DNA from 3 places in the Caulobacter sp. GW821-FHT09A05 genome. Region 2 is predicted to be linked to each of the others. Evidence: riboswitches for the same ligand, from Rfam matches in the RefSeq annotation. Region 2 holds a riboswitch; each other region holds the start of a gene.
The links. Region 2 has a riboswitch for glycine ahead of gcvT (glycine cleavage system aminomethyltransferase GcvT). Riboswitches for the same ligand answer to the same signal wherever they lie in the genome.
Positions count from the first base shown of each region.

Region 1: it holds a riboswitch for glycine, as region 2 does, so the genes downstream of both, AC07NX_RS16230 (TonB-dependent receptor) here and gcvT (glycine cleavage system aminomethyltransferase GcvT) in region 2, are expected to answer to the same signal.
Region 3: it holds a riboswitch for glycine, as region 2 does, so the genes downstream of both, AC07NX_RS22740 (TonB-dependent receptor domain-containing protein) here and gcvT (glycine cleavage system aminomethyltransferase GcvT) in region 2, are expected to answer to the same signal.

Region 1 is NZ_JBWKPX010000016.1:72,234-76,816, forward strand. It holds gene AC07NX_RS16230 (TonB-dependent receptor) at 1-2,168, opposite strand, end outside; glycine riboswitch at 2,561-2,650, opposite strand; gene purN (phosphoribosylglycinamide formyltransferase) at 2,800-3,375, opposite strand; gene purM (phosphoribosylformylglycinamidine cyclo-ligase) at 3,380-4,405, opposite strand; gene rnd (ribonuclease D) at 4,518-4,583, shown strand, end outside.
Region 2 is NZ_JBWKPX010000012.1:49,740-54,322, reverse strand. It holds gene gcvPA (aminomethyl-transferring glycine dehydrogenase subunit GcvPA) at 1-492, opposite strand, end outside; gene gcvH (glycine cleavage system protein GcvH) at 616-981, opposite strand; gene gcvT (glycine cleavage system aminomethyltransferase GcvT) at 1,005-2,132, opposite strand; glycine riboswitch at 2,284-2,374, opposite strand; gene AC07NX_RS13290 (ORF6N domain-containing protein) at 2,511-3,329, shown strand; gene AC07NX_RS13285 (arginine--tRNA ligase) at 3,334-4,583, opposite strand, start outside.
Region 3 is NZ_JBWKPX010000034.1:27,571-32,153, reverse strand. It holds gene AC07NX_RS22745 (ABC transporter substrate-binding protein) at 48-1,127, shown strand; glycine riboswitch at 1,394-1,483, shown strand; glycine riboswitch at 1,487-1,579, shown strand; gene AC07NX_RS22740 (TonB-dependent receptor domain-containing protein) at 1,674-4,373, shown strand; gene AC07NX_RS22735 (S9 family peptidase) at 4,458-4,583, shown strand, end outside.

The DNA.
Region 1 (4,583 bases), on a different contig from region 2:
GTGAAGTTGGTGTAGCGGTCGTCGATGTGGCGGGCCGAGACGTTGAACACCACCCCGTCGGTCGGCTCCACCGTCACCCCGCCCTGGAACAGCCATTTGGGGAAGTCGGGCACCGCGTTGCCGGCGATCTTGAGCGCCGCCGGCGTCGGCGTCAGGGTGAAGTTGGCGATGTCGTCCTGGAATTCCGACTTGTTGTACGAGGCGTTGGCGTTGAAATAGATCTTGCCGCCCAGCAGGTCCGGCTTCCACTGGCCGCTGAACTCGGCGCCCGACGCCTTCACCGCCCCGACGTTCTGGTAGAAGGTCTCGGTCGTGCCGCCGCCGCCCGGCACCAGGGCCGCGAAGGCCTGCAGGCGGTTCTTGAACTGCGTCTTGTAGACCACCACCGAGGCGTTGAAGGTCGGCCGGTTGGCGCGGTAGCCCAGTTCCAGGTTGGTCGAGGTCTCGGGCTTGGGGCCGGTCACCGCCGGGCTGGCGGCCGAGAACACGTCGTCGGCGCCGCGGGGCAGGGCCATGTTCTCCGAATAGGACGAGAAGATCTGGTCGCGGCTGTTGAGGTTGTAGACCACGCCGACCTGCGGCAGGAAATCGTCCTTCCAGTTGGCCTTCAGGGTCGGCTGGCGGCTGTTGATGTAGTCGGCCGGATTGCGATAGCCGCTGATCTTGTAGTCGATGTCGGTGGCCTTGAAGCCCAGCTCGACCTTCAGCTTGTCGTCGACCAGGCTCAGGGTGTCCTTCAGGAAGAACTGCGTGGTCTGGCGGGTCGAGACGTAGTTGCGCTGCCGGTGGACGGGCTCGTTGAACAGCGGCGCGCCGTCGGGGTTGCCGTCCTGCACGTTGTAGCGCGCCTGGGTGCGGTGATAGTCGTCGTCCTCGAGCCATAGGCCCGCCTCGAGCTTGTTGAAGCCCGCGCGCCAGGCGATCTTGCTCGTGACGCCCTTGCGGGTGCCGTCGATGCCCGACAGGCCGTATTGCAGGCCCCTGGGCGCGGTCAGGCCCGGCACGATCAGCCGCTCGGCGTTGTAGCTGCTCAGCGAGGTGGCGTAGGCCTCGGGCGAGACGCCGTAGCCTTCCTTGTCCTCGTAATAGCCGGTGGCGGTGACGTCGATGGCGTCGGTGATCGGGGTGTTCAGGGTCAGGCCGTACAGGTGGTCCTGCCGGCTGTTGACCGCGAACTTGTAGTACTGGGCGTAGTTGCTGTTGGAATAGGGCACGCCGGCCGTGGTCTGCGGCAGGCTGGAGTCGGTGGCCGCCGTGCCGAACGGCGTCGAGAGCGGCACGTGGCCCAGGTAGGCGAAGCCGCGCCCCTTGCGGCCGAACACGTCGCCCGCGGTCCCGGCGTACTGGGCCTTGGTGATCGACGGGCTGTCGTAGTCGAAATAGTCGTTGTGCACGGTCTGGAAGCTGATGTTCCCGCCGTTTGGCAGGGCGTAGTTGATCTTGCCCTCGTAGTGCTTGCGGTCGATCGTGCCGGGGCCGCGCCACAGGTCGCCCTTGATGATCGAGGCGCTGGCGTAGGCCGACCAACCGGCGTGCTCGCCGGTCTCCAGGCGCAGGAAGGTGCGGCGCAGGCTGTCGCTGCCCAGGGTCAGGCTGGCCGAGCCGCCGGCGTCCTCGGACGGCTTCTGGGTGAAGTAGTCGACGATCGGTCCCAGCGAGGCGTAGCTGGGCAGGCTGACGTCGCCGGCCCCGGCCGAGGCGGTGACGCGCGAAAGGTTCTCGTTGTCGACATAGCGGTAGATCGGGCTGCCGCCGAACTGGTCGCTGCGGCCCATCGGGATGTTGTCCAGCAGGAAGCCGATCTGCTGGAAGTTGAAGGCCCGCACCGAGACCGAATTGCCGAACTCGTACATGCCCAGGGCGTCGTTGGCCTGGACGTTGAAGCCGGGCAGGGACTCCAGCATCTTCAGGCCGGTGACGCCGGCCGGGGCCGACAGCAGGGCCTCGCGGGTTATCGACACCGTGGCGGTGGCGTGGTCGGTGCCGATGGCGACGCTGGCCTCGGACACCCGGGCCCCGGTGACGACCAGTTCGTCGACGGTCGAGGCCTTGTCGGCCTCCTGGGCCAGGGCCGGCGTCGCGCCGCCCAGGACCGAAGCGGCCAGCAGCAGGGCCCGGAAGTGGCGCGAGGCCGGCGAAAGGCGCGTGTTCGTCATGACTATCCCCAATCTTTTGACGGGGGCTAAGCTCGACGGTCTGTCTATCTCGGTAAATTCAGAAAAGCTGCTCGCGGCGATAATATAAAATCAGGTCCAAGCGTCGCGCACTCATGTATAAATTATGAACAATAGAAATGATTCTTATTGTATCCGCAAATGAGTATCTCACGAAAACCGCACAGGTTATCGTGTCGAGGTCGGTCGGGTTTTTGAAATCGGGTCAGAACTGGGAGTCAGGTCATCGGCAGCCAGGAGGTGTCGCGACGGACCGTCATGGCCCGTCTTCCGCACCCCCGCTGTCCTTGGCGCCTGAGAGATTCAGCGACGCCGCCGTCCCGGCGGGGATCGCCTTGCTCCTTCGGCGAGGGCGCACGCAGACGCGCCCTGCTTTCCAGCGTTCCGAGGCCGTCGCGGTCCTTCTGCTTGAGCGTTTCCGGGGCGGTTTCGCCTTCAGCGCCGGGCCGGGGCCCGATCTCTCCCGCGAGAGCGCCTACAGAAGGTTCCGTAACCGAGGCGGCGTCAATTCAGGGCGACGCCAGCGCGCTGGGCAAGACGCCGGGCGCCGTTTTGAAACGCAACCCGCGCCGCTTTTCGCGGCGTCCTGTCGAGCGGAAGTTCGCCCTCGTGCAAGTCGGGGCGCTCAGAGGCCGCGCACGAACGCCGCCAGGGTCGCCGGATAGAGCCTGTGCTCCTGCTCCAGCACGCGGTCGCTGAGCATGGGCTCGGTGTCGCCGGGCAGGATCGGTACGCGGGCCTGGCCCAGGATCGGGCCTTCGTCGACGCCGGCGGTGACCAGGTGGACGGTGCAGCCGGCCTCGACCTCGCCGGCCCCCAGGGCGCGGCCGTGGGTGTCCAAACCCGGATAGGCCGGCAGCAGCGACGGATGGATGTTCAGCATCCGGCCTTCCCAGGCGTTCACCAGGTACGGGGTCAGGATGCGCATGTAGCCGGCCAGGGCCACGACCTGGATCCCGCGCGCGCGCAGGGCCGCGTCGATGGCCCGCTCATGGGCCTCGCGATCCTTGCCGTAGGGCTTCTGGTCGACGGCCAGGGTCTCGACGCCCGCGGCAGCGGCGGCGGCCAAGCCGCCGGCCTCGGGCCTGTTCGACAGCACCAGGGCGATCTCGAACGGGCAGGCGGGGTCCTGGGCGGCCCGGACCAGGGCCTCCATGTTGGAGCCCCGGCCGGAGATCAGGACGGCGACCTTGGTCTTCATGCCTCTAGGCCTGGACCAGCTGCCCGCAGATGAACGCGTCCTCGTCGGCGTTCAGCAGGGCCGCCAGCACAGGCTCGGCGTCGCTGGCGGCGACCACCAGGATGAAGCCGACGCCGCAGTTGAACGTGCGGCGCAGCTCGTGGTCGCTGATGCCGCCCTCGCGCTGCAGCCAGTCGAAGACCGGGGGCAGGGGCCAGGCGTTCCAGTCGAACTCGGCCTTGAGGCCCTCGGCGATGCAACGCGGCGGGTTCTCGATCAGGCCGCCGCCGGTGATGTGGGCGCCGCCCTTGACCCGGCCCGACTGCAGCAGGGGCAGGATCGACTTCACATAGATGCGGGTCGGGGCCATCAGGGCCTGCGCCAAGGTCTTGCCTTCCGCGAAGGGCGCCGGGGCGTCCCAGGCCAGGCCCGAGCGCTCGACCACGCGGCGCACCAGGCTGTAGCCGTTGGAGTGCGGGCCCGACGAGCCGACGCCGATGATGATGTCGCCGGCCCGCTGCCTGTCCAGCTTGGGCAGCACGCCGTCGCGCTCGACCGCCCCGACCGAGAAGCCGGCCAGGTCGTACTCGCCGTCGCCGTACATGCCGGGCATCTCGGCGGTCTCGCCGCCCACCAGGGCCGCGCCGGCCAGCTTGCAACCGTCGGCGATGCCGGCCACCACGCTGGTGGCGGTGGCGACGTCGAGCTTGCCGGTGGCGAAATAGTCGAGGAACAGCAGCGGCTCGGCACCCTGGGCCAGCAGGTCGTTGACGCACATGGCCACCAGGTCGATCCCGACCGTGGCGTGCATGCCGGTGTCGATGGCGATGCGCAGCTTGGTGCCGACGCCGTCGGTGGTGGAGACCAGCAGCGGGTCGTCGTAGCCGGCCGCCTTCAGGTCGAACAGGGCCCCGAAGCCGCCCAGGCCCGCCTCGGCGCCGGGACGCCGTGTGGCCTTGGCCAGGGGCTTGATCGCCTCGACCAGGGCGTTGCCCGCATCGATATCGACGCCGGCCTGGGCGTAGGTGAGGCCGTTCTGGGGGTCGCTCATGCGCTTGCTCTGGCTCGAAGACGGCCCAATGGGCCGTTTTTGAAAGGAAACTTGCCGCTCCCCCCAAGCTTGTGCTTGCAGACTCGGGGGTGCGCGAGGCTATTAGCAGCCGATGACGACGATCACCACTACCGCTGAGCTGGCGGCGTTCTGTAATGAGCTGAAGGGTCAGCCCTTC
Region 2 (4,583 bases):
CGGATGCACGCCGCCCGACAGCACCGCCTTGTTCCGGCGGGTGATCCGCGCGGCCATCATCACCGCCTCGGCGGCGGCGGTGGAGCCGTCATAGAGCGAGGCGTTGGCCACCTCCATGCCGGTCAGGGCCGCGACCTGCGTCTGGAACTCGAACAGCACCTGCAGCGTGCCCTGGGCGATCTCGGGCTGGTAGGGCGTGTAGCTGGTCAGGAACTCCGACCGCTGGATGATGTGGTCGACGCTGGCGGGCACATGGTGGCGATAGGCCCCAGCCCCCACGAAGAACGGACCTTCCGAGGCCGAACGGTTGCGGCGCGACAGGCCCAGCATCTCGCGCTCGACCTCCAGCTCGCCGGCGTGGAACGGCAGGTCGACCGGACCGGCGCGACGGGCGACGGCGGGCACGTCGACGAACAGCTCGTCGATCGACTCCGCGCCGATGACGCCGAGCATGTCGGCGCGATCTTCGGGGGTAAGGGGGAGGTAGCGCATGAGATCACCTGGGGCTGTCATCCCGGCCGTAGCGGAGCGAAGAGCCGGGACCGCCGGAAGCGCGTGCGCTCTGGGTCGGTCCCGGATCGGCGCGCTGCGCGCTTGTCCGGGATGACAAGGAAATTAGAGGGTCGAGAGGAACGCTTCGTACGCGTCGCGATCCATCAGGACGTCGAGCTCGGCCGGATTGCTCAGCTTGATCCTGGCGAACCAGCCGCCGGTTTCCGGCAGGGCGTTGACGGTCTCGGGGCTGTCGGAAAGCTCGCCATTGGCCTCGACCACCTCGCCCGACACCGGGGCGTAGACGTCCGACGCGGCCTTGACGCTCTCGACCACGGCCAGGGCCTCGCCCTGCTTGACGGTCTTGCCGACGTCAGGCGTCTCGACGAACACCACGTCGCCCAGCTGCTCGGCGGCGTAGGCGGTGATGCCGACCGTGGCGATGTCGCCGGCGACTTCGACCCACTCGTGGTCCTTGGTGAACTTCATGGTCTGGCCCTTTGGTCTGAGTGCTAGATCTTGCGCACGTAGCGGGTGGGAACGAACGGCGAGGTCACGACCTCGGCCCTCTGCGGCTTGCCGCGGACGATGACGTTCAGGGTCGAACCGACCACCGCCAGGGCGGGCGGAACGAAGCCGATGGCGATGGCGCCGCCGAAACTGGGACCAAAGCCGCCGCTGGTGACCCTGCCGACGACGTTTCCAGCCGCGTCGGCGATCTCCGCGCCTTCGCGGGCCGGCGCGCCTTCCAGCACCTTCAGATTGACGCGCACGCGCGCGAGGTCGCCGGCCAGTTCCTTGAGGATCCGTTCGGCGCCTGGGAAGTCGCCGGCCTCGCGGCGGCTCTTGCCGACGGCGAACGGCATGCCGGCCTCGATCGGCGAGACGGTCTCGTCCATGTCATGGCCGTACAGCGGCAGGCCGGCCTCCAGCCGCAGGCTGTCGCGGGCGCCCAGGCCGATGGCCTTCACGCGCTCGTCTTCCAGCAGGGTGTTCCAGATGCGGGCGGCTTCGGCGGCCGGCACGGAAATCTCGTAGCCGTCCTCGCCGGTATAGCCCGAGCGGGAAATGATGGCGTCGGTCCCGAAGGCGGTCACGGCGGCGGTGTCCATGAACACCATGGTCGCCGCTTGCGGGACGTGGGCGGCCATGACGGCGGCGGCCTCGGGGCCTTGCAGGGCCAGCAGGGCGCGGTCTTCCAGGCGCTCGACGGTCGCCTCGCCCTCCAGGGCCTCGGCGATGATCCTGTAGTCGTTGTCCTTGCAGGCCCCGTTGACGACGATGAACAGGCCGTCATCGTCGGGACGGGCGGTCATCAGGTCGTCGATCACCCCGCCCTGGTCGTTCAGCAGCACCGCGTAGCGCTGCTTGCCGGGCTTGAGGCCCTGGTAATCGGCCGAGACCAGCTTCTCGAAGCTCTTGGCGGGGTTCTCACCGCGCAGCCGGGCCTGGCCCATGTGCGAGACGTCGAACAGGCCCGCGTGCTCGCGGGTCCACAGGTGCTCCTTCAGCACCCCGTCCTTGTACTGCACCGGCATGGAATAGCCCGCGAACGGGACCATCCGCGCGCCGGCCGCGACGTGCGCGTCGTACAGCGGGGTCTTCTTGAGGTCTTGCTCGGACACGCTTTGGCTGGACAATGGGGGCTCCAATCGGGGTCGGCGACGCCGCCCGGCTTTCGCCAGGTGGTCTCGCCCCCGCTGTCCCTTTGACCTGAGAGATTCCGGCCTTGTGAAGAGGCCTTGCTCCTTCGGCGGGCAGTGCTTTCACACTGCCTCTTTCCAGCGTTCCTAAACCCGCGCGGTCCTTTTGCCTGAGCGTTTCCGGGGCGGTTGCGCCTTCGGCCTCGGGACAGAATCCCGACGTCTCCCGCGAGGGTCGTGGCGTGTTTGGGCGACGGGGCGACGGGAGTCAACTGGGGAGGCGGAAGGGCTTTGCGATGGATACACTTACAAATTGCAATCCACCACGCGCGTCGCCAAACTTGAGGTCACAATTTGCAACCTCAAAAATCGGGCATGACCAGCGAACGCGCGCCAACCACCAGCTTTGAAGTCGATCAGGCGCCTCCGGTCTTGGAGGTCCGTGGGCTTTCGGTCATCTTGGACGCTGATCTTGCTAGACTTTTCAACGTCGAAACGAGACGCCTAAACCAACAGGTCCGTCGCAACACAACCAAGTTCGACGGCTTCGCCTTCCAGCCGACATCGGCCGAAGTCGCCAACTTGAGATCACAGATTGTGATGTCAAGTTCGCCGCACGGCGGCTCTCGTCATCGCCCCTACGTCTTCACCGAGCACGGTGTCGTTATGGCTGCGACGGTTTTACAGTCCGAGCAGGCCATCGCCGCCTCGCGTTTCATCATCAAGGTATTCGTCGAGGCTCGCCGCAAATCGCTGGTCTCCGACGGCGCCAACCTGCCGTCGCTGATCGACGCGCGCGGGCTGCTGCCGCTGGAGCGCGAAGCCCGCACCGGCCTGATGAGCAAGCTCAACGACGCCCTGGGCCGGGTGCTCGACGCCATCGCCGATCCGGAGACCCAGACCACCGTCCGCGACGAGGCTCACGCCATCGCCGCCGAGGGCCTGCGCAGCATCAAGGACTATCTGAAGCGGGCCGGCGTCCAGAACGAGAAAACCCTGGCCGAGGTCCGAAAGCTGCTGGCCGAAGCCGACGCCCTGGAGGCCGAGACCGCCCAGAAGCGCACCGAGAACCAGCACCGCCAGCTGGCCCTGCTGGCCAAGCAGCTGCGCCTGGTGCTGGTGGCCCAACAGTATCTGGAAACCGGTGGGGTCGAGGGCCTGCTGGCGACGCTCAAGGACCTTGAGCGCCCCTAGCGGCCTACATCCGTTCCGGCGCTTCAATGCCCAGCAGGTTCAGCGCCAGTTCCAGCTGCTTCAGCGTCGTCTCGGCCAGGGCGAGGCGCGAGGCCCGGACCGCTGGCTCGTCGGCGGTCAGGATCGGACAGGCGGCATAGAACCTCGAGAAGGTCTGGGCCAGCTTGTAGGCGTGCTCGGCGACGAAGTTGGGGGCCTTCTTGTCGTAGGCCTCCGACAGGGCGCCCTCGAACGCGTCCAGCAGCAGGGTCAGGTCGCGCTCGGCCGGCTCGCCGACGACGATCGGGCCCGAGGCGACCTTCTGCTCGGCCGCCTTGCGCAGGATGCTCTTGATGCGCACCGACTGGTACAGAAGGTACGGTCCGGTCTTGCCCTCGAAGCTGGTGAAGCGGTCGAGATCGAAGACGTAGGACGTGCCGCGGAAGTTCTGCAGGTCGGCGAACTTCAGGGCCGCGACGCCGACCTTGTGGGCGATGTCCTCGAAGGCCTCGTCGGAGAGCTCGGCGCCGAGGCCGGCTTCGCGCAGGCGCTCGCGGGCCTTTTCACGGGCCATTTCGATCAGGTCGTGCAGCTTCAGCACGCCGCCGGCGCGGGTCTTGAACGGCTTGCCGTCGGCGCCGTTCATGGTGCCGAAGCCGATATGCTCCAGCCCGCCCGGTTCAGCGTAGCCGGCCAGGTACGAGGCGCGGAACACCTGCTCGAAGTGATCGGCCTGGCGCTGATCGACGGCGTAGAGGACCAGGTGCGGGTCGAACGACCGGCGGCGGTCCAGGACCGTGGCTAGGTCGGTCGTGCCGTACATGGCCGAGCCTTCCGACGACACGACCAGCAGCGGGTCGGGGCTCTCGACCTCGACCACCGAACCGTCGGGCAGCTTCTTCTTCTTGGTCTCGCCGGGACGCGCGACACGAACGATCCGGGCGCCCTGGTCGTCGACCAGCAGGCCCTTGTCCTCCAGCTCGCGGACCATCGGGGCGATCAGGTCCTGCACGTCGCTCTCGCCCTTCCAGAGGTCGAAATCGACGCCCAGGGCGTGGAACTCGCGCTCCAGGGCCACGCGGCTGATGTTGACGAAGTGACGCCACAGCAGGCGGTAGCCGAAGCGACCGTTCTGCAGCTCGGCGGTGGCCTTGCGGGCCCGCTCCTTGAACTCGGGATCCTCCTTCTGGCGCGCCGAGGCGGCCGGGTAGAGGCGGTCCAGGTCCTCGAGGCTGACGCGCGAGGCGAACTCGGCCATCACCTGGTCCTCGTCGG
Region 3 (4,583 bases), on a different contig from region 2:
GATGTAGGAGCCGGACACACTCAGGGGAGAGCGGCATCCGACGCCGATTGCCACATCAGGTCAAGAGACGGTGCTTCGTCGCCAACCTCTTCGCAAGCCTGGGCGCGGCCGCCCTGGTGCTGACGGGCTGCGCGCCCGGCGCGCCGGGACAGGCGACGCGGGCCTCGGACATCCGGGCGGCCGCCCGCGAGGGCGAGGTCGTGGTCTATATCAACAACGACATCCATCAGCCGTTGGTCGAGGATTTCGAACGCCGCTTTCCGAAGGTGAAGCTTCGGTTCGTCGTGCTGACGTCGCGCGACATGCAGGCCCGGGTGATCGAAGAGGCCACGCGCGGCAAGCCGGTCGCCGACGTGGTCTGGACCTCGGCCATGGACACCCAGGTCAAGCTGATCAACGACGGCTACGCCCAGACCTATAGAAGTCCCGAGGCCAGGAGCCTTCCCGCCTGGGCGCGATGGCGCGACCAGGGCTTCGGCGTGACCAGCGAACCGATCGTCTTCGTCTACAACAAGCGCCTTCTCAAAGGGGACGACGCGCCGCGCAGCCACGCGGCCTTGCTGGCCGCCCTGCGCGCCGATCCCGAACGCTGGCGCGGCAAGGTGGCCTTGTATGACCCCGAGCGCAGCGGCATGGGGTTCTTCTATCTGTCCAGCAACACCCAGTTCTATCCCGACGCCTGGGCGCTTTACGACGCGATGGCCGCGACGGGCGCGCGAACCTATGTGCCCGGCAAGCCGATGCTGGATCGCGTGGCGTCCGGCGAGCACCTGCTGGCCTTCGACATGAACGGGTCCTACGCCGACTGGTACGTGCGCAACCACGGTCCCGACATCGGCTACGTCGTCCCGGAGGACTATCACCTGTCGATCTCCAGGGTCGCCTTCATCACCCGCGTGGCCCGACACCCCGGCGCGGCGCGGGTGTTCCTAGACTATCTGATGTCGGAAGCAGGGCAGCGGCGTCTGCTTGAAGTTCGATTGACGCCGATCCGTCCGGGACTGGGCGCCGTCTCGCCGTCGGGTGGTAGGCCTATCAGAGTGGGGCCGGCTCTGTTGGCCAATTTTGATCAAGGGCGCCGCGCCGAACTTCTGGCTCGCTGGCGGCGAGCGGCCGCCGAGCGCTGATGTTTGGCGTATATTTGGGCATTTTCTGATTAAACTTTGATCTTATCGGAGTGCGGCGGCGCTTCGGCATGCCTTTTGAGGCGCTGCCAGGCGAGCGCCAAGCTGTCACCGACCTGTCATGCGACGCGATGAGCTGGGCATCGGGCGGGCGCACCTATCGCCGTAAGATGGTTTTTAGGAACTACTTGTTCCAATTGCGGACTTTAGGGGAAATTTATACCGACTTTGGGCGCTTTGACGCGATGCGACGAAGCGTTCGTATTGGCCTGGCTCTCGCGGAAGAGATCGGCTCCGTCCCGACGCCGAAGGCGCAACCGCCCCGGAAACGCTCAGGCAACAAGGACCGCAGGGCACGAGGACGCTGGAAAGCAGGACCGCTCCGAAAAGGAAGCGGCCTCGCCGAAGGAGCAAGGGCGCGCATGCGCCTGAATCTCTCAGGCCCAAGGACAGCGGGGGCAGAGGAAACCGCCTGACGAACCCGGGCGCGTCGCATCGTGCGGCGCACGGGACGGGCGTTGTCGACTGCAAACACCGAGGGGATCTCGTTTGACACTTTCACGCCAAACCCGCCGTAACCTGCTGCTGGGCTGCAGCATCGCGCCTGCCGCGCTCGTGCTGCACACCGCAGCCTTCGCCCAGACCGCGCCTGCGGAAGACACCAGCGTCGCCGAGATCATCGTCACCGGCTCGCGCATCGATCGCGCCGGTTTCGAAGCCCCGACCCCGACCGTGCGCGTCACCGCCCAGGACCTGGCCGTCGGCGCCCGTCCGAACGTGGCCGCCGCCCTGAACGACCTGCCGCAGTTCCGCGCCACCACCTCGCCCCAGACCACCGGCACCAACACCGGCGCGGGCAACGCTCCGGTCGACCTGCGCGGCCTGGGCATCAACCGCACCCTGGTGCTGCTGGATGGCCGCCGCTTCTCGGGCGAGAACGACCTGAACATGATCCCCAGCGTCATGCTGAAAGGCGTGGACGTCGTGACCGGCGGCGCCTCGGCCGCCTGGGGCTCGGGCGCCGTCGCCGGTGTCGTCAACCTCTCCATCGACCGCAACTTCACCGGCTTCAAGTTCGGCATCGAGGGCGGCGAATCGTCCTTTGACGACGCCAAACAGATCCGCGTCGAAGGCGCGGCCGGCACGACCTTCGCCGGCGGCCGCGGCCACTTTGTCATCGGCGGCGAATATCTCGACAACGACGGCGTCATTCCGAAGAACAGCCGCCCGAACATCGGCCGTTGGGCCACCATCTCGAACGGCGCGGGCCGCTTCGTCCTGGCCCCCGACGTCGGCTTCTCGAACGCCGCTCCCGGAGGCCTGATCACCTCGGGCGTGCTGCGCGGCCAGACCTTCAATCCGGACGGCACCCTGCGCGCCTTCGACTACGGCACGGTGCAAGGCACGAACTCGATCGGCGGCGAAGGCCCTTCGAACGACGATCTGTCGCCGCTGGTGACGCCGCAGAAGCGCTACGCCACCATGGCCAGCGCGACCTACGACCTGACCGACAAGGTCAAGCTGACCGCCGAACTGCGTCGGTCGCGGATGTGGAACAACTACATCTGGTTCGGCGACCACAACCGCGGCAACCTGACGATCAAGTCGGACAACGCCTTCCTGCCGACGGCCGTGAAGACGGCGCTGGCCGCCGCCGGCCAGACGAGCTTCACGATGGGCCGCTTCAACACCGAGGCCTATCCGACCATCGACTTCGAACGCGTCTCGACCCAAGGCACGATCGCCCTGGACGGCGAGTTCGACGGCGGCTGGCGCTGGAGCGCCTATTACAGCCACGGCGAGCAGGACAACAACATCGACACCCCCGGGTTCTTCCTGACCCAGAACTACGCCAACGCCGTCGACTCGGTGATCAGCCCCACGACCGGCCAGGCGGTCTGCCGCGTCGCCCTGACCAACGCCTCGACCAACTGCGTGCCGATCAACCTGTTCGGCCAGGGCGCGCCCTCGCAGGCGGCGCTGGACTACGTCACCGGCACACCGTCGATGCGTGAAACCAGCAAGCTGGACGTCGGCGGCTTCAGCCTGCGCGGCGAGCCCTTCGAACTGCCGGCCGGCCCGGTCTCGATCGCCGTGGGCGCCGAGGCGCGCAAGGAGTCGGTCGTCCGCACGGTGGGCGCCCTGGACGCCGCCAAGGCGTTCACCTCGTTCAGCTTCTCGGCCATGGCCGGCAGCTTCAGCGTCAAGGAAGCCTTCGCCGAAGTGCTGGTGCCGGTCGTTCGCGACATCCCCGTCTTCAACAAGCTGGAAGTCAACGCGGCCGCGCGCATCTCCGACTACGACACCACCGGCTCGATCTGGTCGTGGAAGCTGGGCGCCACCAACGAGTTCTTCCCGGGCTTCCGTGGTCGCATCACCCAGTCGCGTGACATCCGTTCGGCCAACCTGACCGAGCTCTTCACGACGACCACGACCGGCTACAACACGCTGACCGACCCGACAAACAACTCCAGCGTCTATGTGCTGACCAACGGCGGTGGGAACCCGAACCTGAACCCCGAGACGGCCAAGACCTTCACGACCGGCTTCGTCTATTCGCCGCCGTCGATCGCGGGCCTGAGCATGTCGCTCGACTATTTCAAGATCAACATCGACGACGTGATCACCACGATCGCGGCTCAGGACATCGTCACCCGTTGCGCCAACGGCAATCAGGACCTGTGCTCGCGGGTTACCCGTGACGCAACCGGCGCGATCACCCGGATCGTCTCGACCTACGTCAACCTGGCCAACTACAAGACCGACGGCTTCGACGCCGAGATCTCGTACTCGACCGCGTTCGATCGCCTGATCCCGGGCGCGCCTGGCCGTATCCGCGCCCGCCTGCTGGGCACCTGGGTCAACAGCCTGACCACCAACGACGGCGTCAGCAAGATCGAGTACGTCAAGTCGCAGGGCTATTCGTTCGGTCTGGGCACGCCCAAGACCCGCGCGAACGCGTCGATCGACTGGGCCGGCGAGGTGTTCAGCGCCAACCTGCGCGCCCGCTACATCTCGGCGGGTAACTACAACAACACCGTCGATCTGGTGAACAACCACATCAAGGCCTACACCTATTTCGACCTGGGCCTTGCGGCGAAACTGCCTGAGATCCGCGGCAACGCGATCGAACTGTACGCAAACGCCACCAACCTGTTCGACAAGAAGCCTCCGGTCAGCTCGCTGTACTCGCCGTACTACGACGTGATCGGCCGCTATGTGACCGTCGGCGCGCGGATGCGTTTCTAAGCCCGCCCGACATCGCGCCGCCGGCTGCGTTCCCCCGCGCTCCCTCCGCCGGCGGCGCTCCTTCCTTCGCAAGGCGTTCCGAACATGATCTCTCGTCCTTCCCTGGCGCTGGTCCTGCTGGCCAGCGTCGTCGCGACCCCGCTCGCGGCCCAGACCGTCGCGCCGCCCGCCGCCATCGTCATCGACGGCGCGCCGGCCATCCCCCAGGAA